Regions from separate parts of the Sphingomonas sp. BL2 genome, predicted to be linked through region 1. Evidence: predicted binding sites of a transcription regulator. Region 1 holds the regulator's gene; each other region holds the start of a gene.
What was found. The regulator LexA, encoded in region 1, represses DNA repair genes until DNA is damaged. The targets are predictions, from matches to a motif close to GTTCCNCNCTTGTTCT.
Positions count from the first base shown of each region.

Region 2: radA (DNA repair protein RadA) is a predicted target of LexA. The motif match lies at 1,234-1,249, and genes of this name have one in related genera.
Region 3: AC1ME3_RS18775 (ImuA family protein) is a predicted target of LexA. The motif match lies at 5,668-5,683, and genes of this name have one in related genera.
Region 4: recA (recombinase RecA) is a predicted target of LexA. The motif match lies at 3,141-3,156, and genes of this name have one in related genera.

Region 1 covers NZ_CM155261.1:2,954,219-2,961,566, forward strand. Annotated here, with positions in the region: gene AC1ME3_RS13855 (hypothetical protein) at 1-73, opposite strand, end outside; gene AC1ME3_RS13860 (citrate synthase) at 73-1,356, opposite strand; gene gltX (glutamate--tRNA ligase) at 1,382-2,812, opposite strand; gene AC1ME3_RS13870 (ComEC/Rec2 family competence protein) at 2,903-5,158, shown strand; gene lexA (transcriptional repressor LexA) at 5,762-6,436, opposite strand; gene AC1ME3_RS13880 (molybdopterin molybdotransferase MoeA) at 6,505-7,348, opposite strand, start outside.
Region 2 covers NZ_CM155261.1:158,276-165,623, forward strand. Annotated here, with positions in the region: gene radA (DNA repair protein RadA) at 1-1,219, opposite strand, end outside; gene AC1ME3_RS00795 (glycosyltransferase family 4 protein) at 1,323-2,474, shown strand; gene AC1ME3_RS00800 (DUF2218 domain-containing protein) at 2,630-2,923, opposite strand; gene AC1ME3_RS00805 (PadR family transcriptional regulator) at 2,920-3,507, opposite strand; gene AC1ME3_RS00810 (replication-associated recombination protein A) at 3,811-5,130, shown strand; gene AC1ME3_RS00815 (hypothetical protein) at 5,123-5,995, shown strand; tRNA gene AC1ME3_RS00820 (tRNA-Thr) at 6,027-6,102, shown strand; gene AC1ME3_RS00825 (GDSL-type esterase/lipase family protein) at 6,143-6,679, opposite strand; gene AC1ME3_RS00830 (metallophosphoesterase family protein) at 6,825-7,313, shown strand.
Region 3 covers NZ_JBWXPL010000002.1:65,590-72,937, reverse strand. Annotated here, with positions in the region: gene AC1ME3_RS18805 (relaxase/mobilization nuclease domain-containing protein) at 1-999, shown strand, start outside; gene AC1ME3_RS18800 (hypothetical protein) at 996-2,087, shown strand; gene AC1ME3_RS18795 (SDR family oxidoreductase) at 2,321-3,316, opposite strand; gene AC1ME3_RS18790 (hypothetical protein) at 3,658-3,840, shown strand; gene AC1ME3_RS18785 (hypothetical protein) at 3,845-4,609, opposite strand; gene AC1ME3_RS18780 (hypothetical protein) at 4,741-5,241, shown strand; gene AC1ME3_RS18775 (ImuA family protein) at 5,702-6,463, shown strand; gene AC1ME3_RS18770 (Y-family DNA polymerase) at 6,564-7,348, shown strand, end outside.
Region 4 covers NZ_CM155261.1:2,515,396-2,522,743, reverse strand. Annotated here, with positions in the region: gene AC1ME3_RS11760 (glutathione S-transferase family protein) at 38-661, opposite strand; gene AC1ME3_RS11755 (class I SAM-dependent methyltransferase) at 679-1,515, opposite strand; gene recA (recombinase RecA) at 1,990-3,063, opposite strand; gene AC1ME3_RS11745 (4-(cytidine 5'-diphospho)-2-C-methyl-D-erythritol kinase) at 3,698-4,642, opposite strand; gene AC1ME3_RS11740 (tetratricopeptide repeat protein) at 4,975-6,360, opposite strand; gene AC1ME3_RS11735 (electron transfer flavoprotein-ubiquinone oxidoreductase) at 6,389-7,348, opposite strand, start outside.

The sequences.
Region 1 (7,348 bases):
GACCGATCCAGAGCAGACCCATCAGCGCGCACAGCACGCCGACGACCATCAGGATCGGCCGGAGCGTCTTCATCAGCGTGACGCCATCGGGACGTAGTCACGCGCGGTCGGGCCGCTGTAGAGCTGGCGCGGACGGCCAATCTTCTGGTCGGGATCGGTGATCATCTCGTTCCACTGCGCGACCCAGCCGACCGTGCGGGCGAGCGCGAAGAGGACGGTGAACATCGAGGTCGGGAAGCCGATCGCCGACAGGATCACGCCCGAGTAGAAATCGACGTTCGGGAAGAGCTTCTTCTCGATGAAGTACGGATCGCTGAGCGCGAGACGCTCGAGCTCGATCGCGACGTCGAACACGGGGTCGGTGACGCCCAGCTCGCCGAGCACTTCCTTGACGGTCGTCTGCATGACGGCCGCGCGCGGATCGTAGTTCTTGTAGACGCGGTGGCCGAAGCCCATCAGGCGGAACGGATCGTTCTTGTCCTTGGCGCGAGCGATGTACTCGGGGATGCGGTCGACGGTGCCGATCTCGTGCAGCATGTTGAGCGCGGCTTCGTTGGCGCCGCCATGCGCGGGGCCCCACAGGCAGGCGATGCCGGCCGCGATGCACGCGAACGGGTTGGCGCCCGACGATCCGGCGAGACGAACGGTCGAGGTCGACGCGTTCTGCTCGTGATCGGCGTGGAGGATGAAGATGCGGTCCATCGCCTTTTCGACGATCGGGTTCACGACGTACTTCTCGGCCGGGACGCCGAACGTCATCTTAAGGAAATTGCCGGTGTAGCTCAGCGTGTTGTCCGGATAGACGAACGGCTGGCCGACGCTGTACTTGTACGCCATCGCGGCGATCGTCGGCATCTTGGCGATCAGGCGGTGCGACGCGATGACGCGCTGTGCCGGATCGTGGATGTCGGTCGAATCGTGATAGAAGGCCGAGAGCGCGCCAACGACGCCGCACAGGATCGCCATCGGATGCGCGTCGCGGCGGAAGCCACGGAAGAACTGCGCGAGCTGCTCGTGCACCATCGTGTGGCGCGTGATCGTGTTTGAAAAGTTCGCCAGCTCGTCTTCGCTCGGCAGTTCGCCGTTCAGGAGCAGGTACGCCACCTCCATGAAGTTCGACTGCTCGGCCAGCTCGCCGATCGTGTAGCCGCGGTGCAGCAGCGTGCCCGCGTCACCATCGATGTAGGTCAGCTTCGACTGGCACGACGCCGTCGAGGTGAAGCCCGGATCATAGGTGAAATTGTCCGTCTGCGCGTACAGCTTGCGGATATCGATGACATCGGGTCCGACCGTACCGGACATCACCGGATACTCGAAATCCTTGCCGTCGACCTTGAGGGTTGCGGTCTCGCTCATGCTTGTATCCTTCCTCGAAATCTTATCAGCTAGCCATCCGGTCGGCGATCCGTCCCAGGCTCTCCTCGCGCCCGAGCAGGTCGAGCACATCGAAGATCCCCGGCGACGTCTTGCGTCCCGTCAGCGCGGCGCGAAGCGGCTGTGCAACCTGGCCGAGCTTGACGCCCCGCGCTTCGGCCACGCGCCGTACCGCGCCTTCGAGCGCTTCCGTATCCCACTCCGCGAGCGCGTCAAGTTCGGCATGAACATTGACCAAAATCGAACTCGCTTCACCCTGCAAAAGGCTCGCCGCGGCGTCATCCATCGCCAAAGGACGCTGACTGAACAGGAAATTCGACCCTTCGGCCAACTCGTTCAGGTTTGCGGCACGCGGCTTCAGGACGGGCATTGCCCGAGTCAGAAGATCGAGTCCGCCGGTCGGCAGGTCGTGGCCGAGACGGTCGGCGGCGAGCTGCGCGAGGCGCGCGTCGTCGGCTTCGCGGATATAATGGCCGTTGAGGTTCTCGAGCTTCTTCAGGTCGAAGCGCGACGGCGACTTGCCGACGCCCGACAGGTCGAACCATTCGACCGCCTGCTCGCGACTGATGATCTCGTCGTCGCCGTGACCCCAGCCGAGCCGGAGTAGGTAATTGTCGAACGCCTCGGGAAGAATTCCCATCTCGTCGCGGTAGGCCTCGATGCCCACCGCGCCGTGACGCTTCGACAGCTTGGCGCCGTCGGGGCCGTGGATCAGCGGGATGTGCGCGTAGGTCGGCTCGGGCCAGCCCATCGCGTGGTAGATCGGCAGCTGGCGGAACGCGTTGTTGAGGTGATCGTCGCCGCGGATGACGTGCGTGACGCCCATGTCGTGATCGTCGACGACGACCGCGAGCATGTAGGTCGGCGTGCCGTCGGAGCGGAGCAGGACGAGGTCGTCGATCTCTTCGTTCTTGACCGTGACCGATCCTTGCACGCGGTCCTCGATCGTGACGGCACCTTCCTGCGGCGCGCGCAGGCGGACGACGTGGGGGAGGTTCGGCGCTTCGCTCTCGGGGCGGTCGCGCCAAGGGCTGCGGATGCGCAGCGGCTTCTTCGCGGCCTGTGCCTCGGCGCGCATCGCGGCGATCTCGTCGTTGGTCATGTAGCAGCGATAGGCGTGGCCGTTCGCGACCATCTCGTGCGCGACCTGCGCGTGGCGCTCGGCACCGGCAAACTGCATGACGACGTCGCCGTCCCAGTCGAGCCCGAGCCAGCGCATCCCGTCGATGATCGCGTCGATCGCCGGCTGGGTCGAGCGGACCCGGTCGGTATCCTCGATCCGCAGCAGGAATTTACCCCCGTTTGCTTTCGCGAACAGCCAGTTGAACAACGCGGTGCGCGCGCCGCCGAGATGCAGGAACCCCGTCGGCGACGGAGCGAAACGGGTAACCACGGGTGCGGCCGAATTGGCGGTGCCCGTATCAGATATTGCGCCCAACCGCGGGTGCTCCCAGACTGATGAAACGATGGAGAAACGATGGCCATGACAGCCGTCGCCGCCCCTAGCATGCGTCCTTGGCGGCGACAAATGGGCGTGCCGCGATGGGGGGCTGTCGTCGGGCTGGCTGTGGAACGCTGGCTCGAGGCGGAGCGCGACCAGTTGGTGTTGTGGCTGCCGGTGATGCTGGGTGGCGGGATCGCGCTGTGGTTCGCGTTGCCTGATCCGGCGGCATGGTGCGTGGCGATATTGGTGTTGGTCGCGGGTGGGCTGGCGTGTCTGGCAGTGGGGCATGGCGGGCGTGCGGCGCGGTCGCTGGCGATCGGGTTGCTGACGGCGGCGCTGGGGCTGGGGTTGATCTGGGCGCGATCGGAGTTGGTGGCGCGACCGGTGCTGGGTGGACCGACGATCGCGAGCTTCTCCGCGAGGGTGGAGGCGATCGAGCCACTGGTCGCGCGGAAGCTGGTCCGGCTGACGCTGCTGCCGATCGGGAAGGGCGCCGAAACCGACGGGCAACCGGTCGCCCTGCCATACCGCGTCCGGGTTAATCTGGCGGAAGCGGATGCACCCAAGCTGCTGGGAACGGGAGCGGTCGTGCATCTACGGGCGCGGCTGATGCCGCCGCCGCTGCCCGCGGTGCCGGGCGCCTATGATTTCGCTCGGGTCGCGTGGTTCGGCGAGATCGGTGCGACGGGACGCGGCTTCGCACCGGTGGTCGTGACGACGCCGAGCGAGTCGGGTGCCGGCATCCGCGTCGCGCTGTCGCATCACATCGTATCGCGACTGGAGGGGAGTGCCGGCGGTATCGCCGCAGCGCTCGCAACCGGCGACGTCGGCGCGATCAGCGAGGAGGATTCGGAGGCGATGCGCCGCGCCGGGCTCGCGCATCTGCTGTCGGTGAGCGGGTTGCATATTACGGCGGCGGTAGCCGCGACGATGCTGATCGTGCTGCGGCTGCTGGCGCTGAGCCCGTGGCTGGCGTTGCACGCGCGCTTGCCTTTGATCGCTGCGTTGGCGGGAGCAGCGGCAGCGATCGGCTATACGCTGCTGACGGGCAGCCAAGTCCCGACGATCCGGTCGTGCGTCGCCGCGCTGCTCGTGTTGGCGGCGCTGGCGATGGGGCGCGAGGCGATGACCTTGCGCCTCGTCGCGGCGGGCGCGGCGTGCGTCATGCTCGTGCTGCCCGAATCGGCGGCGGGGCCGAGCTTTCAACTCTCGTTCGCGGCAATCACTGCGATAATGGCGCTGCACGAGCATCCGGTGATCCGCGCGTTTTTCGGTCCGCATGAGGAGGGGCGAGCGCACCGCCTCGCCCGCGGCATAGCATCGCTGTTGCTCACCGGCCTGCTCGTCGAGTTCGCGCTCATGCCGATCGCGGTCTATCATTTCCACAAGGCCGGGCTTTACGGCGCGTTCGCCAACATCGTCGCCATTCCCTTGACGACCTTCGTCGTTATGCCGCTGGAAGCTTTGGCGTTGCTGCTCGATGCGGGCGGGCTCGGGGCGCCGATATGGTGGCTGGTGCAGCGCTCGCTCGATGCTCTGCTGTGGCTTGCGCATATCGTTGCCAGCGCGCCAGGCTCGGTGCGGTCCTTGCCCGCGATGCCGACGGCGGCGTTCGCGCTGATGATCGTCGGGGGAATATGGATCGCCTTGTGGCGAACGCGGTGGCGACGGCTCGGGCTGGTCCCGCTGGTGATCGGCACGGTCTGGGCGCTGACGACGCCGGCCCCGGACGTTCTCGTGACCGGTGACGGGCGCCATGTCGCGGTGCGAACGGCGGCGGGGCTCGCGATGCTGCGCGACCGAGCGGGCGACTACACGCGCGACATGCTGGCCGAGAATGGCGGGGTGGATGGCGAGCCGCTGCTGCTGGCGGACCAACCCGATGCGCGGTGCAGTCGCGATCTTTGCGTCACAGATATTGCTGCGCGGGGACAGATGTGGCGCATCCTGGCGACCCGCAGCGCCTATATGGTTCCGATTGCTGAGTTCATTACCGCCTGTCACGGCGCCGATGTCGTCGTCAGCGAACGCGGTCTGCCGAAACCGTGTGTACCACGGTGGCTGAAACTGGATCGTCGTGTACTCCGGCGTACGGGCGGCGTCGCGCTGACCTTAGGTAGCGGGACAGTCGTGACGATCCTGAACGCAGGCGATCGCCACCCCTGGCGCGATCCGCCTCTCCTCGAACGCACCGCGTACGCGTTCAGGCCGCGCCATGACCGGTTTCACGGTGCTGTGCCGGCGTTTCGCGCCAGCCGAGTCCGTCAAAGTAGAAATGTTCACGCGAAGGCGCAAAGGCGCGAAGGTGATGCGACTCGGGAGACCTTTATACCTCCATGAACGATAAGCCGACGTTGGTTTTCGGCGGTCCGCGAAGGCCGGTAGGCGCTGATCCAGGCACCATATCTTCGCGCCTTTGCGCCTTCGCGTGAACAAAATCTTCCGTCGTCGCATACGGTCACAGCAAGAAGAACTGGTGCACGCCGAGACGCGGAGGCGCGGAGAAGGTTTTTGTATGACGGGGTGGCTCAGGCTGGGGACTGTTTAGTCTTCCTTCCGAAGACGTTTGGAGGTGCTTCGTTTTCCCTAAGCGCAACAGCTCCGCGTCTCCACGTGAACCAATTCTTCGGCCGCGCTGGAGATTGAGGACGAGATGTTCGCGCAGAGGCGCAGAGGCGCAGAGATTGGGCATTCGAGTTGAGAGCGCGACTATGCATCGAAGCGTTAGAGGGGCTTTCGGACGCTTGGGGGCTGGTTGGGGGTGTCGAAAAACTAGCCGCTTTTCGACACGCCCAGTGCATCTAGCTTAACTTGCCCAACAGATCCCGTCGCTGTTGTCGGGCGGAGAAGCGACTTAGCTAAGGGGCTAGGCTGTCGCTTTTCCTGAGCAACCAAAAACCGAGACCGGGCTGCGTCGCGATGACGCAGCCCGGTCTCGGCAACTCAGTCGTAGCGGCGGAGGATGCCGGAGAGTTTGCCTTGGACGCGAACTTGGGCGGGGGCATAGCGTTGAGGGTCGTAGGCTCGGTTTGCCGGGTCGAGGCGGACCATGGCGCCTTCGCGACGGAAGTATTTTAGAGTGGCTTCGCTGTCTTCGATCAGGGCTACGACGATCTCGCCGTCGCGGGCAGTTTCGGTGCGGCGGATCAGGGCGTAGTCGCCGTCGAGGATGCCGGCTTCGACCATCGAGTCGCCCGAAACTTCGAGGGCGTAGTGTTCGCCGGTGCCGAGGAGTGCGGCGGGGACAGCCAGCATAGTGCTGCCTTCGAACGCCTCGATCGGGACGCCGGCGGCGATGCGGCCGTGGAGCGGGATTTCGACGACGTCGTTCGCTGGTTGCGGCGTCGCGGCCGCTGGGGCGGCCTTGACGTTCGATGGCTTGGTCGGCGTCTTCTTTTCCGCACGCTCGGGCATGCGCAGCACTTCGAGCGCGCGCGCGCGGTTCGGCAGGCGGCGGATGAAGTTGCGCTCCTCGAGCGCGCTGATCAGACGGTGGACGCCCGACTTCGACTTGAGGTCGAGTGCGTCCTTCATCTCTTCGAACGACGGCGAGACGCCGGTATCGTTGAGGCGATCGTTGATGAAGCAGACGAGTTCGTGCTGCTTGCGCGTGAGCATGGCGGTTCTCCGTCCGGAACAGACTGGGAACTTCTATGGAACATAATTAACCGCGTCAAGCGCTCGCTTCACGCGATCACGAGGATTTCCGCCGATTCGCCTGTCTTTGCTAAGGGTGCGTTGCCGGGGCGGACGATCAGGCAGGTCGAGCGGGCGAGCGTGAGCAGCATCGAACTGTCCTGGATCGTCGAGGCATAGGCTTTGCCGTCGCGCAGTTCGGCGCGGAGATAGTCGGTGCGGGCGTTGTTGGCGGGCAGGTCTTCGCCGAGGAGGGCGTGGGTCGACTGGGGCAACGGGTCGCGGGCGCCGGCCATGTGCGCGACGACGGGTTTGACGAACAACGTCGCGGTGACGAACGCGGAGACCGGGTTGCCGGGGAGGCCGAGCACCATCATCTCGCCGATCCGGCCGGCCATCATCGGCTTGCCGGGGCGCAGCGCGATCCGCCAGAATTCGATGGTGCCGCCGGCGGCTTCGATCGCCGGGCGGACGAGGTCGTGGTCGCCGACCGACGCGCCGCCGGTGGTGACGAGCAGGTCTGCCTGAACGCTGGCGAAGGCTTCGCGGAGTATGTCGAGATTGTCGGGCAGGATGCCGAGATCGACGACGTCGACGGGCATGTCGGCGAGCATCGCGGCGAGCATGATGCCGTTCGATTCGGGGAGCGCGACGCCGTCGGTGGTCGAACCGGGGGGGACGAGTTCGTCGCCGGTGGCGGCGACGGCGACGCGGACGCGGCGATTGACGGTGAGGCTGCCGTGGCCGCCGGTTGCGGCGACGGCGATGCGTGCGGGGCTGAGGCGGTCGCCGGCGGCGATGAGGCGGGTGCCGGTGGAGAAGTCGAGGCCCTTGCGGCGGGTGTTGCGGCCGACCGTGGGCGGGCCTTCGCCGGCTAGGATCAGGGTCGCGCCG
Region 2 (7,348 bases), 1.2 Mb from region 1:
CGACCGGGCGGATCTCGCCCGACAGCGCGACTTCGCCGAACGCCACCGCGTCGACTGGCACGGGCCGCTCCGACATCGCAGAGATCAACGCCGCCGCAACCGCCAGATCCGCCGCAGGGTCCTGCACCCGGTAACCGCCGGCGATGTTGAGATAGACTTCGGCATTGGAGAAACTCAGTCCGCACCGCGCCTCCAGTACTGCCAAGATCATCGCGAGCCGCCCCGAATCCCAGCCGACGACCGCACGCCTCGGTGTCGCACCCGACGCCAAGCGTACCGTCAACGCCTGGATCTCGACCAGCACCGGCCTTGTCCCCTCCAGCGCCGGAAACACCGTCGCCCCCGTCATCGCATCGTCGCGGTGCGTCAGGAACAGCGACGACGGATTGCCGACCTCCGCCAGCCCCTCGGTCTGCATCGAGAATACGCCGATCTCGTCGGTCCCGCCGAAGCGGTTCTTGATCGCGCGGAGGATGCGGTACTGGTGGCTACGCTCGCCCTCGAACGACAGCACCGTGTCGACCATATGCTCCAGCACGCGAGGGCCCGCGATGGAGCCGTCCTTCGTCACGTGCCCGACCAGCACCACCGCCGTCCCGCGCTCCTTGGCGAAGCGGATCAGCTCCTGCGCCGATGCACGGACCTGGCTGACGGTGCCGGGTGCGCCTTCGATCAGGTCAGAGTGCATCGTCTGGATCGAATCGATCACCAGCATCGCCGGCGGCTTGGTCTGCAACGTCGTCAGGATGTCGCGCGTCGAAGTCGCCGCCGCGAGCTGCACCGGTGCGTTGCCTAGCCCGAGCCGCCGCGCCCGCAACCTGACCTGGTCCGCCGCTTCCTCGCCCGAAACATATGCGACCGACTGGCCGGCGAGCGCCATCTTCGCCGCTGCCTGTAACAGCAGCGTCGACTTGCCAATGCCGGGGTCACCGCCGATCAGCGTCGCCGAACCCTCGACGAACCCACCGCCCAGCGCCCGATCGAGTTCGGCGATACCCGTCGCCATCCGGTCGGGCAGCTTGATCTCGGCATCGAGCCCGACGAGCTGGATCGCGCGGCCACCAGTCTGGAGATTGTGCTTCGAATGGAACGGCGTGGCGGCGGTGTTCGCCTCCTCGACCAGCGTGTTCCACTCGCTGCAGTCGCTGCATTGCCCAGCCCAGCGGGGCGATACCGATCCGCAGGCCTGACACACATAACGCTTCTGGGGTTTCGCCATACCGCCGATGTACGAGAACGATACGGGAACATCAATGGCTGGCGGCCAGTCTATGTTGCGGATTTAGTGGCGCTTGACGGCACACGGCGTTATCCGCGCGACGATGAATGCCACCGACCTGCGCGTTGCCCTGTTCAGCGGCAACTATAACTACGTTCGCGACGGCGCGAACCAGACGCTGAACTTGCTTGTCGGCCATCTGCTATCGAAGGGCGTGACGGTCCGCGTCTATTCGCCAACCAATTCAAATCCTGCATTTCCGCCTGTCGGCGACCTGGTTTCGGTTCCATCGCTACCGTTGCCTGCAGGCCGCGGCGAGTACAAGATGGCACGCGGGCTGCCGGCCGCGATCCGGCACGACTTGGACGCGTTCGCGCCGAACATCATCCACGTGTCGGCGCCCGATTTCCTGGGTCACCGCGCGGTCAGCTATGGCCGTCGCCGTGGTCTCGCGACGGTGGCGTCGTTCCATACGCGGTTCGAAACGTATTTTCGCTATTACAAGATGGCGTTCTTCGAGCCTGTGATGGTGAAGATCCTCAAGCGCTTCTACAACCGGGTCGACGAAGTGCTGGTGCCGGGGCGCGGCATGGCGGAGATCGTCCGCGACTGGGGCGTGACGACGCCGACCGCGATCTGGTCGCGCGGGGTGAACCACGATCGCTTCACGCCAACACGTCGCGATCTCGAATGGCGACGTGCGCACGGGATAGCGGACGGCGAGGTTGCGGTCGGGTTTCTTGGGCGACTGGTGAAGGAAAAGGGGCTCGACGTCTTCGCCGACGTGATCCGCGAGCTGGAGCAGCGCGGCGTGCCGCACAAGGTACTGGTAATCGGCAAGGGGCCGGCGCGCGAATGGTTTGCGAGCCGGGTGCCGGGCGCGGTGTTCGCGGGGTTCCAGTCGGGCGACGATCTCGGCCGCGCGGTCGCGTCGATGGACGTGTTCTTCAATCCGAGCGTGACCGAGACGTTCGGCAACGTGACGCTGGAGGCTATGGCGGCGGGAGTGCCGGTGGTTGCCGCGCGGGCGTCGGGCGCGGTGGGGCTGGTGGATGATGGCGTGACGGGATTTCTCGTGCCGCCGACCGATATCGCCGGGTATGCGGATGCTATCGGGCGGATCGTTTCGGAGCCGGGCCTGCGCGAAACGATGGGCTGGGCCGGGCACGACAAGGCCGCCGGGTATCTTTGGGATACGATCAACCAGACGGTGCTGGACACGTATCTCGAGGTAATGGCGCGGCGGGGTACCTAGGCCGAAATTTCTCAGTGCCGCCCGCGCGATCTTCCCCCGCCAGGGGGAGGTGGCGCCGTAGGTGACGGAGGGGGAGGACACGGAACAGCGGTTTCCCTTGCCTCCCCCTCCGTCTGGCAAGGGCCAGCCACCTCCCCCTTGCGGGGAGGATTTAGTCAGGGTGCCGTAGCCCAGTCGAACGTCAGTGGCGCTTCGCGGAAGGCGAAGCGGTCGAGGTGGCTCGATACCACCTCGCGCATCCGATCGACGTCCTCACCCTCCGGCACCGTCAGCGCGACGTCGAGCGTTTCGCTGTCCGCGCGCATCTCCAGCACGGCACCGTTCGGGAAGGCGATGCGGCCCTCCTCTTCCGAAAATGTGACCTCCATCTTGTGACTCCAGTGCTTGGCGAGCTGCTGGAGATACTTGCTCGCCGAATGCGTCGGCACGCGTGCGACCGAGACGCTCACTTCAAGCGCTCGATCTTCTGGGCCGCCTCGTCGAGCAACGCCGCAACTTCATGCAGCGTATCCTCGTTGACGTCCTCGCGCATCAGCCGGTGCTGGAGCACCTGCCGCAGATTGCCCATCGCCCGCCGGATCGGCGCACCATCGGTCCGCTCGGACTCCGCCCCGACCGCCGCCAGCCGCGCGAACAGGCCGTCCACCACGGTCGCATTCTCGGCCAGATGCGCGCGGCCCTCGTCGCTTGCCGCAAAGCGCTTCTTCGCGCCTTCGGACTGTTGCTCCTCGATCAGCCCCATCTCGTCGAGCATGCTGAGCGTCGGATAGACGACGCCCGGGCTCGGCGCATAGCCACCCCCGGTCAGCCCCTCGATCTCGCGGATCAGGTCGTAGCCGTGGCGCGGCGCGTCCGCGATCAGCTTCAGCATCACGAGCTTCAGCTCACCGCCATCGAACAGCCGCCGCCGACCACCAGGGCCGCCGCGTCCATGCCCATGTCGACCGTGGCCGTCGTGACCCGGCCGACCCCGTCCTTCGCCATCAGCCCGCGGGCCACCGGTCCAGGCTCCATATCCCATACCAAAACGCATTTGAGTGTTCTCCGATATATCTTCAATCATGAGTTGCGATATATCGCAGACTGTTTCTGGTTCAAGAGGTACGCGGCAATTTTTATGTCGTCTTCCCCTGTCATCCCCGCGGAGGCGGGGACCCAGACCCTCGAACCGAGCGAGCATGCATGCCGTCAGCCAGTATGGATCCCCGCCTTCGCGAGGATGACGACGCTTGTGACGATGACGATCCTTGGGAGGAAGACGGTACGTCTCGGGATGACGAGCGCGCTTGGATGGCCACGGATGGGCAAACCGGTCGCCCGCCCCTATCTTCCCCCCATGGCCGATCTCTTCGCGGGCTTCGAACCCGCCGCCCCCACCGAAACGCACCCCGAAAACGCGCCGCTCGCCGACCGCCTGCGCCCGCGGACGCTAAGCGAGGTGGTCGGGCAGGATCACATCACCGGCCCCGAAGGCGCGATCGGGCGGATGGTGTCGGCCGGCCGCCTGTCCTCGATCATCTTGTGGGGCCCGCCCGGCACCGGCAAGACCACCATCGCGCGGTTGCTCGCCGATGCGGTCGACCTGCGGTTCGTCGCGATCTCGGCGGTGTTCTCCGGCGTCGCGGACCTCAAGAAGTCGTTCGCCGAAGCACGCGAGCACGCCAAGATCGGCAAGCGCACCTTATTGTTCGTGGACGAGATCCACCGCTTCAACCGCGCGCAACAGGACGGTTTCCTGCCCTATGTCGAGGACGGCACGGTGACGCTGGTCGGCGCGACCACCGAGAACCCCTCGTTCGAACTCAACGCCGCCTTGCTCAGCCGCGCGCAGGTGCTGATCCTCGAACGCCTCGGTCGTGGCGCACTCGAACTGCTGCTTGACCGCGCCGAGACGGAGATGGAGCGCCCCCTGCCCCTCACCCCGCCCGCCAGGGACGCGCTGATCGCCAGCGCCGATGGCGACGGTCGCTTCCTGCTCAACCAGGCAGAGACGTTGTTCTCGGTGAACCTGCCCGAGCCGCTCGATCCCGCCGGGCTGTCGAACTTCCTGCAACGCCGCGTCGCGGTGTACGACAAGGATCGCGAGGGGCATTACAACCTCATTTCCGCGCTTCACAAATCGATCCGCGGCTCGGACCCGCAGGCCGCGCTCTATTATCTCGCGCGGATGCTGACTGCGGGCGAGGAACCGCTGTTCCTGCTCCGCCGGCTGACCCGCGCCGCGGTCGAGGATATCGGCCTCGCCGATCCGCAGGCGCTGGTCCAGTGCATCGCCGCCAAGGACACGTACGACTTTCTCGGCAGCCCCGAAGGCGAACTCGCGATCGCGCAGGCCTGCGTCTATCTCGCGACCGCACCCAAATCGAACGCGGTCTACAAGGCGCAGAAGGCGGCGTGGAAATCGGCGCGCGAGACAGGCTCGCTGATGCCCCCCGCGTCGATCCGCAACGCGCCGACCAAACTCATGCGCGATATCGGCTACGGCAAGGGCTATGCGTACGATCACGATGCGGAGGATGCGTTTTCAGGCTCGGATTACTGGCCCGACGAGATGAGCGCGCAGACCTTCTATACGCCCACCGAACGCGGGTTCGAGAAGCGCCTGTCGGAACGGCTTGCCTATTGGGACGGCCTGCGCGCCGAGAAGAATGGCTGAACCCCGCTTTACGCGGTTTGCGGCGATCGACTGGTCCGGCGCGCAAGGGCATCGGCACAAGGGTATTGCGGTCGCGGTCTGCGAGACAGGCGATGCGGCGCCGACCTTGCTCGCCCCGCCAGGTGCCAGCGCATGGTCTCGCGACGATGTCCTCGACTGGTTGCTCGACCAGGACATGCCGATGCTGATCGGGCTCGACCTCTCCCCCGCCTTCCCGTTCGTGGACAAAGGCGGATACTTTCCCGGCGCGCCCGACAGTCCGCCCGACGCCCGCGCCCTATGGAAGATGGTCGACGATGCCTCCGCAGCCGACCCGCATCTCGCGGTCTCCAGCCTGCTCACCGACCCGGAAATCCGCCGCCACTTCCGCCAACATCGCGATTGCGGCGACCTGTTCCCCGGTGGCGCCGGCCGGATGCGCGTCTGCGAGCACGGACAGCGCGCAATGGGCCTATCCCCGACGAGCTGTTTCAACCTCGTCGGCGCGGCGCAGGTCGGCAAGTCGAGCCTCACCGGGATGCGTGTGCTGCATAGGCTGGCCGGCCGCGTACCGGTCTGGCCGTTCGATCCGGTGCCGTCGCAAGGTCCGCTGATCGTCGAGATCTACACCACGATCGCCGCGCGCGCCGCCGGTATCCGCAAGGGGCTCAGCAAGATGCGCGACGGCAACTCGCTCGACACGGCACTCGCCAATCTCGGCAGCCAGCCGCACCAGCCGCTCCCTCGCTACGACGACCACGCCACCGACGCGATCCTCACCGCCGCGTGGCTCCGCGCCAACGCCGATCGCCCCGAACTCTGGCACCCGGCGGCGATGACATCGCATATCGCGCAAACCGAGGGCTGGACCTTCGGCGTATCTTGAAGCATTGGGCGATTACGCCTGACGCGAACGGGCCGGTTTAGCTCAGTTGGTAGAGCGCCAGTTTTGTAAACTGGATGTCGCGGGTTCGATTCCTGCAACCGGCACCATTTCGGACTGACCAGCGCGTGATGCACTTGGGGTTCAGCGTTACAGCATCCGCTCGACAGTAGGCAGCATTGCCGCGACCACGGCTGCAATCGCCTTCGCGTTCGGATGTACGCGATCCACCAGTACCATGTTCGCGTGACCCAACACGTCGGGTGGAAAGAAGGGCCAGACGGTCGCACCGTGTTCAGCAGCCAGCTTCGCGTGGATACCCAGATACGCCGCAGCCCTGTCGCGGATGAACGCCGGGGGATCGACGGTCGTCAGCAATACGGGAATGTCACAGCTGCTCAAGCTGAGCAGGATCTGCTCGAGCTGCGCCCTGGTACGCGCCGCAGGAACCTGTTGCAAAACATCGTTCGGCCCCACTTGAACGATGGCGAGTACCGGTCGCTGGTCTAGCCCGGACAACAGGCGGGGCAAGCGCCTCAGGACGTCAGCCGTGGTATCACCCGATACCCCGGCATTCACGACGCGCGCTGCGGGGATCGTCTTGCGGAGAGACGCCTGCAGTTGTGCCGGAAAACTATCGGCAGCCACCAGGCCGTAACCGGCGACTAGACTGTCGCCTATCGCCAAGATCAAGGGTCGTTCGGATGTCATGCGCTGCCGCGAGATAGGTCGTGTTCTACTCAATGTAAGGCGTTGCCTCACGACTGGGCCGAACCTTTGAGGTCGGCGCTCGTTGCTCAACGATGACACGCAGACGGACGTTGCAGCGCGCATGAGCGTATTCTTTACAGCCGACACGCATTTTGGCGATCATCGCACCATCAACATCTCACGACGACCGTTCGCCAACACGGCCGAGATGGACGGGGCGCTGGTCGAGCGCTGGAACGCCGTTGTCAGCCCGGACGACGTTGTGTGGCACCTGGGAGACATGGCACGTCGCCCGACGGATGTAGCCGAACTGCTGTCCCGACTGAACGGCATCAAGCACTTGCTGCGCGGCAACAACGATCCGGATGCCACCCTCGCCGCGGACGGCTGGGCAAGCGTGGGTGACTATGCCGAAATCGAGCTGCGCGGCCGCAAACTCGTCTTGTGCCATTATCCGTTTCGGAGCTGGAATGGGCAGCATCGCGGCGCGCTGAACCTTCACGGACACAGTCACGGAAGGTTGAAACCGGTGCCACGCCAGTTCGACGTTGGCGTCGACGGTCACGATTTTACGCCGGTCTCGCTCGACAGCCTGATCGGGCCGCCTTGATCGACGCTGGGCAAGCGACCGCGAGACAAGCCTGC
Region 3 (7,348 bases), on a different replicon from region 1:
TCGATGCCCACTGGCACCGATCCGGATGGCTTGAAAGACGCCGCTCTCGACTTTGCGAGGCAAGAATTTGCCAATCGATCATGGGTCGCGTCGCTCCACGTCGACCGCGACCATCCGCACGTTCACCTCACGATCGCACGTCGCGATCATGATGGCCGACGCTTCCATCCGAACCGCGAAGATCTCTTCCGGTATCGCCAGCGGTTTGCCGAAAAGCTGCGGACCCGCGGCATAGAGGCAAACGCCACGCCCGCCAGGGCGCGTGGCATCGACCCTATGCACGAGCCGATTGCCGCGGTGAAAATGCGTGAAAAGGGACAGGTGCCTGAGATCGACAAGAGCCGTATCGCGCGTGCTGAACGACTTCGCGCGGAGGGTCGCGAAGACCCCGTCATAGCGATGCTGGCCAGCCGGCAGGCAACCGTTCGCGTTACCTACTCACGCTCGATTGCGGAACTTTCGACGTCGCCTTCAGCCGTCGATCAACACGTCGCTCGGAGCCTCGAGCGGTTCGCCGCCACGATGCCGGAGCCCGAACCAAACTCGGTCAGGGCAATGCGCCTGGCGAGCGAGAAGGTCGCCGAGCCGATCGTCGCAGCACCTGTCCGACCGCCTGTTCGTATCCCCGACGCCTCGGTGTCGCGCGCCGATACCGGCCTCGACATCCTCAAGGCACTTCATCAGAAAATGGCGGCGCCGGAGGTACAACCCAAGGCGCGTCCCGGCGATACGATGCCGACGCCAGCCCAGTCCGAGGACAGGGCAAATCGTATTGGCGATCCGATCGAAAAGAGCCGAGCTCCGGCCGGGAAGGATGACGATCCAGATCGCGCCGGCACGCTCAGCGATCGTCTCCGAGCGATCACCGAGAAGATCGGCGAGCCCAGCCAGCCGATCGATGTGTCACGCCACGACGAGATCGTGAGGAAGGCCGAGGAGCAGAATCGCGAGCGGCTCGATCGCGACCGTTCAAAGGATAGGGGTGGGCCCAGCCGATGACTTCAGACGCATCAACCGTCGCGATCGCCGCGCTCATGGACGCCGTGTCCCTGCTCCGGGGCGAAGTGGCGGCCCTTGCGAGAAGCAACGCGCGTATCGAAGAGTCCCAGGAGCAGCTACATCGCCGCATCAATGTCATCGACACCGGCATCGCGCCACTTTGCGACGTAGTGCCGTACCAAGAGGCTATCCTCGCAAAGACGGTCGACGGTCACGCTGATACGCATGAGTGGCTCAAAGCTTTGGCCCCGGTTCTACACAACCTCATCGAGCGATCCGACGCCGATCGCGTGACGACACGCTCGCTGCACCAGGACATCATCCGTACTCAGGAAATCGCTGGCGCCGGTGAGAAGGGGACCGCTGATATCGCCCTTGGCCTCGAGGTGATCGCAGGCCGATTGGATGTGGCCGCAAGTGCCAACCGGAAGGACCGCAGGGCAGGAGTCGCAAAAACCCTGGAATTGATCGGTTTCACCCGCGCAGCCGTGTTGGGGCAACGCGGCCCGCTGACGATCGATGTGGAAGACGACCCCTTGATGGAACGGTTCATCCTCGCTCAACCGGCCGACCTCACATCCAACGAACGCGCCCTGGTCGACTGGCGAAAGGCAATCGCGGGTACCAGCGCGGAGGATCTCATCACGCTTCTGAAAAAGCAGCAGACCCCTTCACCGACGGACACCCCAGAATCACGCCTCCTTCGGTATCGCCTCGCAGCCATCACACGCGCGAAGATCGAAGAGCGCGGAGCAGTACCGCCACCACGGCCGACGACGACCCGGGCGACGGATCGATCAGCCGCCAGTAGCGTCTTGCGATCCCAGGAACTCGCCGCGCTATGGCGAAAGGGCGAAAGCACAGAGCTATATGCCGAGCCCGAGCTGGCGGGCGCGATCGATCTGTTCGATGCTCTTGAGGACAAGCTCGAACCTACATCGGGGGACGTCGTACAGCCAGAGCTGACCGCGCTTCACCGCGACCTGGCCAAACGTATCGAACTCGGCGAACGGCCATCGCTCGGTGACAGCCGCTCCACGCCGCAACACGATCCCACCATCACGGTGGAGCCGATTAAAGACCGTTAGGGTCTTCTTGTCCGCCATCGCCCTCGCTGCCACCGTCATCTTCTGGCTTTGATCAACGAGTCCTGAGCTCAAATCTAAAGTTCAAGGCCAGCGGGGTTTTTTTGCCCGCTGGCCTTGAACATTGTACCGGTCAAATTCTCACGCTTAGACCGAAATGTACTTTCCTTGGTCAGGTCTACCAGTACCCGAGCAGGCAATGTTCGCCCCGGTACGGACTACACGCGTTTCGAACGTTACGCCGGCTGCCCATTTCCGCCGGTTGAACCGAAAATCTGACCCGTCGAATAGCTCAGGGACGGATCGGCTGCGGCGACGTAAAGCGCCGCAATCTCAGCTGGCTGGCCTGCTCTCGCCATCGGCGAGTCTCCACCAAAGCTGCGCAACTTCTCAGGGGTCGCCCCGCCGCTGACCTGCAACGGAGTCCAGAACGGACCGGGGGCAACTGCATTCACGCGGATACCGCGACTGGCAAGCTGCTTGGCCATGCTCTTGGTGAAGTTCAGCACCGCGGCACGCGTTAGCGCATAGTCGACGATGTCGGGTGAAGGATTGCCCGCCTGCTCTGAGGAGGTGTTGACGATCACCGCGCCCGCACTCATCCGCTCAAGTGCCGCCTTCGTCAGCCAGAACGGTGCATAGACGTTGGTCTTCATCGTATCGTCGAAGTCTTGGCTCGAGATATCGGCGATACCGGGACGAGTCTGCTGACGGGCCGCATTGTTGACCAGGATATCGAGCCCACCAAGCTGTTCGCTCGCTTGCTGCACCAGCCCGCGGCAAAAGCGCTCGTCACGTAGATCACCAGGGATCGCGACTGCTTTGCGACCCTCGGCCCGGATCAACGCAATGACTTCGCGAGCGTCCGGTTCTTCGGCCGGCAAATAGTTGATTGCAACGTCCGCTCCCTCTCGCGCGTACGCAATCGCCGCGGCGCGACCAATCCCGCTATCTCCGCCGGTTATCAGGGCCTTCTTGCCTGCCAGCTTGCCGGAACCCTTGTAGCTTTTCTCGCCGTGATCTGGGCGCGGTGTCATTTTTGATGCAAGACCGGGCCAAGGCTGCCGTTGTACAGGGTAGGGGGGCTTAGGATAGACTGCGGCTGCTGGTGTCGTCGCGGCGCTACTGCCACCACTCTGTGTTGCGGCGTTTGCGGCGGTCGCAGCGATGGCACCAGCGGTAATAGCTGCCCCCGTCACGAAAGTGCGTCGAGTGGTATCGGTCATCGTCATAGCTCCCGGAATGATCACAACCCAAGCGCTAAACGATTGCTTCCGTTCCAAATTCTGCCGTTATACCGCGTCGTACCCTCTGCGCCCCTCAGCATCTGCAAATATGGATTCTCTTCAAGACGGATGGGGATCAGCGAGCGGCATTTTTGCTCCTCCTAGCTACGCTTGCAGGGCCGAACGCGTAAAATGAACGAGCGTCTGATGTGGGGATGCGTAGAACGTCGCGAGTGTCTCCGAGACCGGGTCCTGCAGCGTGCTTTATCAAAGTATCGTTACCGCGTGGCGGGCAATAGCAACCGTGTGCCTTCTCGGATCGTTACATGCGCCGAAGGAGAGTAGTTATGGCCGCCCCACAGGACGAAGAACCGGGTTTTGAAACCGACGTCAACGAACTGCCGGATAGCAATAATGGTCCGGAAGATAGCCTTGAAGATAAGCCGTCGCGCGGCGCACAAAACTCAGACGATCTCGAGGAGGCCCAGAAGGAAGGCGCCGAGGAGAGAGAAGAGGGTGGGCTATATTGAATTGTTATAGGGGGGTTTTGAGCATCGCGTCCTTGAGCGTATTGCCTGCGATCCCCCCGGCAGCGACCGCGACTACGACGTTCCCTACGAAGAATTCGACAATACCAACGACGCTGCCGAACGCGATCAGCGCCGAGGTCGTCACCGGCAGCGCAGCCGTTGCCTTACCGATCGCGACCTTCGCCTCTTGGCGAACGACCCGAAGCCGTTCGAACACGGGCTCGAGCGATCGACCTTGATCGACTGCCGCGATCAGATCGCCAAGCGCACGATGTAGCGCCTTCAGCTGCTGCAGCGCTACCGCGCGATCGGCATCGACAGGGCCACCATTGTCGCGAGCGAGCTCCTCATCGTCGATCAGCCGTTGCACGGCTTCCAAGGCAACAGGCGCCAACGCCTGAATGACAGCGGCATGCTCGCGCAGGGAAGGGCGCCCGGTCCACGTCGTCGAACTGACGGCATCCGGTCCGCGAACCTCATCCCAGAGCGCCTTGAACTGCTCACGGACCATTTCACGCCGCGAGGTGCGATCCTTGGTCTCTCTCACATGACGTACGAATGCCTCAAGGCTGGGCTGCGCCGCGACGAAAGCTGGCGCCAACGGCCGCAGGTCGTTCCGGCCAAGTAGCGCCCGGCGCAGCGCCTTGTAGCGCGTGTCGTCCGCCAGATCCTGAATGCCATCGCAAGCGCCCAGACATAGAGTTTGCAGACGCTGCAGCGCCTCCTCGTCGTTCAACCCTTCCGGCCAATGTGTTCCTGAATAGCCCATCGCATTCGATCCGTTTTGACTCAGCTAACGGTCGGATGCACGAATGTTTGCCTGTAGGACATAGCGAGAACATCAAGGGACCAGAACGTCGCTAGACATACGGGTAGCGATGATGTTGGTGGACGGCCCTGATGCCGATCCGCCCCGAACATGTCTTCCTGTACCCGATCGATTGGCCGCAGCTATCGCATCTGGTCCGCTTCGTGCGCGCAGGCGGACGCTGCGAACATTGCGGGCGCCCACACGGACAACGGGTCTTCTACATGGGCGACGGACGCTGGTGGGACAAAGGCCGGTCGTATTGGCGTAATGGCGACGGCGGACGTGTTCGCCGACCGACCGAGAACATCCTCGATTCAGGCAAATGGACACCGGTGGTGCTGGCCTGTGCGCATCTCAATCATGACCCCAGTGACAGCGCGCTTAACCAGCTGGCAGCGCTCTGCCAGCGCTGCCACATGATTTACGATGGCCCTGAACATCATCGTCGACGTCGGATGAACGCACATTACCGGCGTGCGCTCGGCGATCTGTTCTACGGCCCATATCCGATGCGGGGGGCGGACTGGATCACCCCGACACCCATCAGCATGCTCGATGACAGCCGATCGCTATACGCGAACGTCCGGTAGCTCGGAGCGCCGGAAACGCTGTGCCGGCTGCGTCCGGGCAAAAAAAAGGGGCCGCCAAAAGCGACCCGGGAAGTTTTTAGGAGAGGATGCCTGAAAGGCGTCATCTTGGTATCCGGCAGGCCGGGCAATGGCGAATGCAAAACTGGCTAATCCGGATTGCATTTCATGCACTTGGCGGGATGTCGGAGCCAAACTCATCCCTTGGCTAGCTCGGCGATAAGGCACGGCTGACGAAGGTTCGATAGCGCGGGAAACGGACTGGATCCGGCACGCCGATCCGCATGCCCAATGACAGTCGTTCGCATACGCGCATTCACGGTAGCCCGCCTCCGCGGCACATAGCCAAACGCGCTTCGCAACGTTCGCAGGCAGAACCTTATCCACATGAGTATCGAGTCTGACGCTTGACCAAACGGTTCTGGTAACGGAACATAAAGGGAACAGGTAGAGTCTAGACATCATGATCACCGCCCTCGAGTCTCTGCCGACAACCATCGCCCACCTGCAGACAATCGCAACGCCGGTGGTGGATCACCGCATCATGCCGTTCGGTATCCCTGCGCTCGACGATCGCCTCGCAAGCAGGGGCCTTCGCGCTGGAGCACTGCACGAGGTCGCCGCACAAAGCTGTTCGATGGTCGACGATGCCGCAGCAACGCTGTTCCTCGCAGGCATCGCCGCGCGAGAAGCGGCGCATACAGGCGGACCGGTGCTGTGGGTGAGCTGTCGCAACGATCTCTATGCGCCGGGCTTGGAGCAGGCGGGGCTATCATCTGCCGACTTGATTCACGCACAACCCCGTGACGATGCAGCTTTGCTGGCCGTCGTCGAAGACGCGGTGCGCGATGGAACGCCGTCAGCGGTGATCGCCGAGGTTAGCGTGATGTCGATGGTGGCGACCCGGCGCCTGCAACTGGTCGCGGCCGACGCCGACATTCCCGTTCTCATCCTGCGACGCAGACGTAACCGCGACCAGGATCCGCTCGCCGAGCCGTCTGCCGCCTGGACGCGCTGGAGGATCGCCAGTGCGCCGTCCGAGCGCCTTGGCGTCGCCGGCGTCGGCCGATCGCGGTGGCAGATTGAAGTCGCACGGCAGCGTGGCGGCGAAGCATTTTCGATAATTTTGGAGGGCTGCGATGAGACGGGTTGTCTCGCTGTTCCTGCCGCACTTGGCCATCGAACGGCTGAGACGGCTGGACCGGCACGCTACGCGGCCGCCTGAGCGGCCACCCCTTCAGCTTCCCGTCGACGACGATCCCGGTGCGTGTTCGGTACCACGGGGCGGCGGATGGCGGCCGGGTGCGCGGTGGGCGCGCGCTGATATGCCGACCAGGCATGACGTGGAAGGTCAGATCGCAGCGCTGCCCGCGCATGCCAAGCCGCCCATGCGTGAACTCGGCCGACGATCGGAGGCGGCGAACCATCCGTTCCACCGACCAGCGCGAGACGACAGTCACGACAGGGTTGCGGCGACCGTTGCTGCGTTCCACCGGGCCCCGCTTGCGCTGATCGGCAAGGTTGGCCGGCGCGAAGAGGTGGTGGCCGCCTGCGATGGCGCTGCCGCGTTAGGGATCACGATCGGGATGGCCGCGACCCATGCGCGTGCGTTAGTGTCCAATCTCGACATCCGACCGTCCGAGACGGGGGCGGATGCCGCAATGCTGGATCAGCTCGCGCTACGCGCGGTGCGCCGCTGGTCGCCGATCGCCGCAGCCACACCGCCCGACGGGCTGTGGCTCGACCTGACCGGCTGCGCGCATCTCCATGGCGGGGAAGAACGGTTCTGCCGGCGTCTGCGCGCGTTTTGCCAGCGTGCCGGGTTCACCGCGCGCGTGGCGGTTGCAGACACACCGGGCGCGGCACACGCTATTGCCCGGTTCGGGCCTGCCGACATCGCGATCGTGCCCACAGGGCGGACGGTTGAAGCGCTCAGCGGCCTACCGGTCGCGGCCTTGCGCCTAGCAGGCACGGCGCTTGTCGCCGCCCGCAAGTTCGGCTTCGAACGCGTCGCCGATCTCCTGCCTGTTGCGCGAGGGCCTTTGGCACGCCGGCTTGGGCTGGCTGCCATCACGCGGCTCGATCAGGCCCTTGGCGCGGTCGCCGAACC
Region 4 (7,348 bases), 440 kb from region 1:
TCTTTTTGGCCCCCATCTGGTTCCCGACTTGCGCTACTCAAGCGTAGGCGTAGGGGCCGCCCTTCTTGAGGCCGGCCTGATATGCTGGCCGCGCGTGGACCTTGGCTAACCACGCGATCGTCGCGGGGCGGGACTCGTCGAGACCGCCGCGGCTGCGGGCGGCTTCGAGGGGGAAGCTCATCATGATGTCGGCAGCGGTCATCTCGGCGCCGGCGAACCAGGGGCGCTGCGACAGTTCGGATTCGACGTAATCAAGGTGAACGTCGATCATCGGCTGAATCTTTTTGGTCGCCGCTTTGCCCAGTAACGGGATGCGCGCGAGGACGAGCTTCAGGAGCAGCGGCGGCATCATTGAGCCTTCCGCGTAGTGGAGCCAGAAGCGGTAGCGTAGCGCATCGGCGCGGTTGGCGGGGGCGCCGAGTTTGCCGTCCGCCTTGTCGACGAGATATTCGACGATCGCGCCGGTTTCGGCGACCACTTGCCCATCATCCTCGATCACCGGCGACTTGCCGAGCGGGTAGACCTGCTTGAGTTCGGGCGGCGCGAGCATCGTTGCCTTGTTCCGCTCGTAGCGCTTGATTTCGTAGGGGAGGCCGAGTTCCTCGAGCATCCAAAGGATCCGCTGCGATCGCGAGTTTTCGAGGTGGTGGACGATGATCATGCGGACTCCCCTGTTTTTTATTCGGACGATTTGCGCGCGGTCCAGATCCAGGCGGCGGCGGGGAATTCCACCGTGTCGCCGTGTCGGTACCGGTCGCAGACCTGGGTGAGACGCGCGATGTGGCGCTCGCGTTCCTCGGGGGCGGCGTCGCGGATGGCGGAGGCTGCCGGGCCGATGCGGCGGAAATAGTCGACGGCGTCGGCTGCGGGGTCGGCGCCCTCCCCTGCCCGGTAGGCGAATTCGACACGCTCGGGTGCCGCGACGTGCCAGCCGGATTTTCCGAGGATGCTCGCGACGTAGGTAGGGTCGGCGAAGGCGAAGGGGCCAGGTGCGGTGGTTGCTGGCGCGTCCGCATTGCCGCCGGTCGCGGTGATGATTTCGGTGGCCCAGCGGTTGGCGGCGCGGTCGGCGAAACAGGAGAAGACTAGCGACGCGTCTGGGGCGGCGGCTTCGGCCAATGCCGTGAAGGCGAAGACGGGATCGGCGAAGAACATCACGCCGTGGCGGGAGACGTAGAGGTCGATTGGGGCGTGGTTCGGGGCGGCGGCGGTGATGTCCGCGCACTCGAAGCGGGCGTTGGATGCGGTTTTGGCGCGGTGTTTGGCGATCTCGATCAGGTTTGGTGAGAGATCTATGCCGGTTATCTGCGCGTTCGGGAGTGCTTGTGCGGTGGCGAGTGAGGTTGCCCCGGCGCCGCAACCTATGTCGATGATCTTGCGGGTTTGGGGGGTGGCGGCGGACAGGATCGCGGCGTTCAGATGCGGGGTCAGGTTGGTGAAGCTGCGGTCGGTTCGGTGCCATTCTGTGGCCCAAACGTTGCCTATTCTGCCGGTCCAGTCGTAGGCGGTGGTCATGGGCTGGGGTGCTTTTTCGGTTGCGGTCGGGGCGGCGGTTTGGAGTGAAGTATAGGAAGTGTAGACGCTGGAGCGGGCTTGGTGTTGCGGGATTTCGAGGTTTTCGCGAGCCTGGCGCGCTGCTTTTCCTTGTTTCCCCGCGAAGGCGGGAAACCAGACTGGGCTCCCGCCTTCGCGGGAGAACAAGAGTGGGTCGGCTCGTTCAAGAATGTGGGGTCATTGCCGCTAAAGAGCTTGGTTTAGCACAGAGTTTCATTTGCAGGGTCATGCCAACTGGGCCCCGGCCTTCGCCGGGGTGGTGTTGGGAGGTGGGCTGGCGCGGTGTCAGTTCACCATGTGTTCGAACTATCGGTCGTGCGCATCTTCGGCCTCATGAGCCATGAGCCATGAGCCATGGGCCAAGCACCATGCCCTCACCCTCCCATTGCGAAGGCAATGGGTACCCCCTCTCCCCGGAGGGAGAGGGTAAGAAAATCAGGCGTCGTCGCCTTCTTCGGGGCCGGCCATCATTTCCTCGGCGACCTTGTCGGTGCGCGCGCGGATCTGCTTTTCGAGGCGGTCGGCGGTTTCAGGGTTGTCCTTGAGGAACGTCTTCGAGTTCTCGCGGCCCTGACCGAGGCGGACGCTGTCGTAGCTGAACCACGCGCCGGACTTCTCGACGAGGCCCGCCTTTACGCCGAGATCGAGGATCTCGCCGAGCTTGGAGACGCCCTGCCCGTACATGATGTCGAACTCGACCTGCTTGAACGGGGGGGCAACCTTGTTCTTGACGACCTTCACGCGGGTCTGGTTGCCCGTCACCTCTTCGCCGGCCTTGATCGCGCCGATGCGGCGGATGTCGAGGCGGACCGAGGCGTAGAACTTCAGAGCGTTGCCGCCGGTCGTCGTCTCGGGATTGCCGTACATGACGCCGATCTTCATGCGGAGCTGGTTGATGAAGATCACCATGCAGCGCGAGCGGCTGATCGAACCGGTGAGCTTGCGCAAAGACTGCGACATCAGGCGGGCCTGAAGGCCGACATGGCTGTCGCCCATCTCGCCTTCGATTTCGGCACGCGGCACGAGTGCTGCGACCGAGTCGACCACGAGCACGTCGATCGCGTTCGAGCGGACGAGCGTGTCGACGATCTCGAGCGCCTGCTCGCCGGTGTCGGGCTGCGAGACGATCAGTTCGTCGATGTTGACGCCGAGCTTCTTGGCATAGACCGGGTCGAGCGCGTGCTCGGCATCGACGAACGCCGCGGTGCCGCCGCCCTTCTGCGCTTCGGCGATCACGTGGAGCGCGAGCGTGGTCTTGCCCGAGCTTTCCGGACCGTAGATCTCGATCACGCGGCCGCGCGGCAGGCCGCCGACGCCGAGCGCGATGTCGAGCCCGAGCGAGCCGGTCGAGATGACCTCGACCTGCATGGTTTCCTTGGAGCCCAGGCGCATTGCCGAGCCCTTGCCGAAGGCGCGGTCGATCTGCGCGAGCGCGGCGTCTAGCGCCTTCTGCCGGTCGTTGGTTGCGGTTGCCATGCCGGTGTCGATCACTTTCAGATTAGCGGCCATCGAATATGCTCCCATCGCTAAAGCAAGCGCGCGTGCCATTCAACGCGTCAAACACCATGTATTCTCTTTGTTCTTTTGGAACAAGTGGGGAACGATGGGTTTGTTGCGGGAAATTTGCGGCGGTGGCGTCGTGCAGAGCCCGTCGGCCGCGGGGACGGCATCATTCTGGCATCTACCGAGTCCGCATGTTCGAAGCTTCAGGCCCACGGGATCGTGAGTTCGTTGAGTGCAGGCGTTGGAAGACGTTCTGTGCGGACACGAGTCGGGCAAGTGCACCTCCCCGGCGGAGGCCGGGGTCCAGGTGGAGAGGTTAGCGTGACAACGTGCGTCTGTCGTCAGGAGCGTTTCCCAACTGGGCCCCGGCCTTCGCCGGGGAGGTGCTTTTGTTGTGGGAGATAATGCCGAACACGTTCGGGATGACCGACGAGGGACGGGATCGGCGGTGTGGGCGTTTAGGTCGAGATCGGTTCGGGTTGTTTGGACGCGGGGTTTGGACAGCCAACGGATCGGAAGTCTGAAGGTGTCCGGGACCGGCGGTTTCGTTTGCGGCTCTCGATCCTGACTTTCGTCAGGATGACGGGCGGTGGCGGCGCGGTGACACCCCGCCTCAAAGGTGCCAACGCCTATCGACCGATCAGGCGAGCGTTGTCGCGAGGGTCCACCAGCCTTTGGCTTGCGCGGCGGTGGCGGCGGTGTCTCTGGCTTCGGGGGTTTCGAACAGCGCGAAGCAGGTGGCGCCGGAGCCGGACATTCTGGACAGGAGGACGCGTTGGGCTGCGTCGAGGAGCGTGCGGACTTCGGCGATTTCGGGGGCGAGGGCCAGTGCGGGGGGTTCTAGGTCGTTGCGGCCGGCTTTTGCGCGGTCGAGGAGATTGCCTTCGGGGATCGGGCCTCGGTCGTGGCCGTCCCAGGTCTTGAAGACGGCGGCGGTGGAGACCGCGACACCTGGGTTTACGAGCAGGAGGGGGGTGCCGGACAGGCCTTCCAGGGTGGTGAGAGTGTCGCCTTTGCCGGTGCCGAGTGTGGTGCGGTTGGCTAGGCAGGCGGGGACGTCTGCGCCGAGCTTTGCGGCGATTTCGTGGAGGCGGGGGTCGGTTGGGGCTATGCCGTGGAGGCGGGCCAGCGCGCGGAGGGTGGCGGCGGCGTCGGCTGAGCCTCCGCCTATGCCCGAGGCGATGGGGAGGTGCTTTTCCAGGGTTATGGCGTGGTGGGTTTCTGGGGCAAAGGCGGTGGTGAAGGCGTCTGCCGCGGCGGTTACCAGGTTGCCATGCCAGGGGGCGTTGCCTGGAGTGGTGCTGGACGAGCGGGGTTCCTCGTCATTGTTCGCCCCCAATTGGGCCCCGGCCTTCGCCGGGGTAGTGTTCGGGGTCGGGGTAACGCTCTGGACGGGGAGTAGTGCTGCGGCGAAGGGGCCGGTTATGGTGAAGCTGTTGGTTTGGGCGGGTTCTACCGTGATCAGGTCGCCGTCGGTGGCGAAGGCGAAGAGCGTTTCGAGGTCGTGGTAGCCGTCGGGGCGGCGGCGGCGGACGTGGAGGGCCAGGTTGATCTTGGCGGGGGCGGGTTCGGTGATGGCGGGCATTGTCGGTCTCGGGGTTTGGCGGCGAAGGGGTCCAGCGCGGCTTAGCGTAATACGCGTGATGTCTGCGGGTTTAAGCGCGTCATCCTGACGAAAGTCAGGATCCAGGGTAACGATTGGTGTCGTCCTTGGCTCTGGATCCTGACTTTCGTCAGGATGACGGGAGGGGATGCCGCACACCTCGCCAGTTGCGGGCGTTGTCACGATCACTTCCGCGGCTCGTCCGCCACTCAGAATTCGTTGTGATCTCGCGAAGCGGCCCCTTTGCCGTCAACTCGCCTTGCCCTCCCCGCGGCTGCGGGTCCCTTCCCTCTTCCGGTGGGAGAGGAGGGGTTTCAGCGGCGGGCTTTCGGCGGGAGGCCGTTGGCGATCTTGGCGGTTATGCGCGCCGTGTCTGCGGGTTCGGCGGTCAGCAAGGCGGCGCGCCAGGCGTAGCGCGCTTCGTAGTTTCGACCGGTGCTCCAATAGGCGTCGCCGAGGTGGTCAGCGATTTCGGCGTTGGTGGGTTCGGCCTGCGCGGCGGTTTCGAGCAGGGGGAGCGCTCGGGCGGTGTTGCCGGCGAGGTGATAGGCCCAGCCAAGCGAGTCGGTGATTGACGCGTTGGTCGGGTCGATCCGGCTGGCACGTTCGAGCAGCTTGATCGAGGCGGGGATGTCGTCGCCGTGCTCGACCTGCGCGAAACCGAGATAGTTGAGTGCGAGCGGTTGCGCGGGGCCGCGGGCGACGGCCTTTTCCAGTGCATCGCGCGCTTCGGGCCAGCGGCCGGCCTGGTCGAGCGCGCCGCCATATTGCAGCCAGTTGCCCCAGCTGCCGCCCTTCGCGCCGTCGGCGGCCATGATGCGCTGGTACCAGGTCGCGGCCTCGGCGGGGTTGCCGGTGGTCAGCAGGAGGTCGGCGTAGCGTTGCCAGTCGGCGGGCGCCGAACCCTTTTGGTCGACGCGGTTCTTGGCGGCGGCGAGCGCTTCGCCATTGCGGTCGGCGGTGGCGAGGATGTCGATGCGTTCGGCGGCGGCGGCCGGGGCGGAGGGGCTCTTGGCGTCGACGCCGTCGAGCACGACGAGCGCGCGGTCGACCAGCTTGTTGCGGGCGAGCGCGTCGGCGAGGAGGACGCGCGCTGCGTCGTAACTCGGGTCGGCGCGCAGGGCGGCTTGGGTGAGCGCGATCGACAGCGGCGAGGGTTCGCCTGCGCTGAGGTCGCTGGCGAGGCGGGCGAGTAGGCGCGAGACGCCGATCGACAGCGGTTGCCTGCGCGGTTCCGCGGCGATCAGCGCACGCGTTTCGGTGGCGAAGCGGTTGGCGACGGGGTCCTTCGCAGCGGTGGCGAGCGAGGGTTCGGGATCGCGGCCCTCAGCATGCGCGACCCACGCGTAGAGCGAGGGCGCGAGGACTACTAGCGGACCACTCGACAACGTGGCGATCGCAGTGCTGGCTGCCTTCGGATCGTTGCGGCGTGCGGCATCGGCCAGCGGGATCAGCGCGGCGTCGGCGGGGGCTACGCCGGCCTTGTTCAGCACCGCGACGGCGCGGGTGGCGAGCGGCATGTCACCCGCCTCCAACGCCTCGCGATAGGCGCGGATCGCGACGACAGGATCGTCGGGCGATGCTGCCAGCACCTTGGCATAGCTGGCGGCGGCCAGACCCGTCTCGCCGGCAGCATCGGCGGCACGGGCCTTCAGATAGGCGGAAAGGTCCGCCGGCGCCGCCGTGGCGGGTGCCGCCACGGCGAGACTTAGTGCGAGGAACAGACGCTTACATGTTGGGATAATTGGGGCCTCCGCCGCCCTCGGGTACGACCCAGTTGATGTTCTGGGTGGGGTCCTTGATATCGCAGGTCTTGCAGTGGACGCAGTTCTGCGCGTTGATGACGAACTTCGGATCGGCGGTGTCCTCGCCGACGACTTCGTAAACGCCGGCCGGGCAATAGCGTTGCGCGGGCTCGTCATACATCGGCAGGTTGTATTCGATCGGCACGCTCGCATCCTTGAGCGTCAGGTGGACCGGCTGGTCCTCCTCGTGGTTGGTGTTCGAGACGAAGACGGAGGAGAGGCGGTCGAAGGTGAGGACGCCGTCGGGCTTCGGATACACGATCGGCTTGACCAGATCCTTGCGCCACAGGCTCTCGTTGTCGGGGTGGTGGTGCATCGTGAAGGGCATCTTGATCCCCAGATGCTCCGCCCACATTGTGATGCCGGCGAGGCCCGAACCAACGAGGTCACCGAACTTCTTGACCAGCGGCACGACGTTGCGGACGACCGACAACTCCTTCTTCACCCACGATTTCTCGAACGCCTCGGGATAGGCGGCGAGTTCGTCATGGCCGCGCTGCGAGACGATCGCCTCGACCGCGGCCTCGGCGGCCATCATGCCCGACTTCATCGCGGTATGCGTGCCCTTGATCCGCGGCACGTTGAGGAAACCGGCACTGTCGCCGATCAGCGCCGCGCCCGGCATCACGAGCTTGGGGATCGACTGGAGCCCGCCGTCGCTGATCGCGCGCGCGCCGTAGCTGACTCGCTTGGCGCCCTTCAGCAGCGCGGCGATCTCGGGATGCGTCTTCCAGCGCTGCATCTCGCTGAACGGCGAGAGATACGGGTTGGTGTAATTCAGCCACGTGACGAAGCCGATCGAGACCTGGCCGTTCGCCTGGTGATAAATCCAGCCGCCGCCGTTCGAGCCGTCGGTCTCGGACAGCGGCCAGCCCTGCGTATG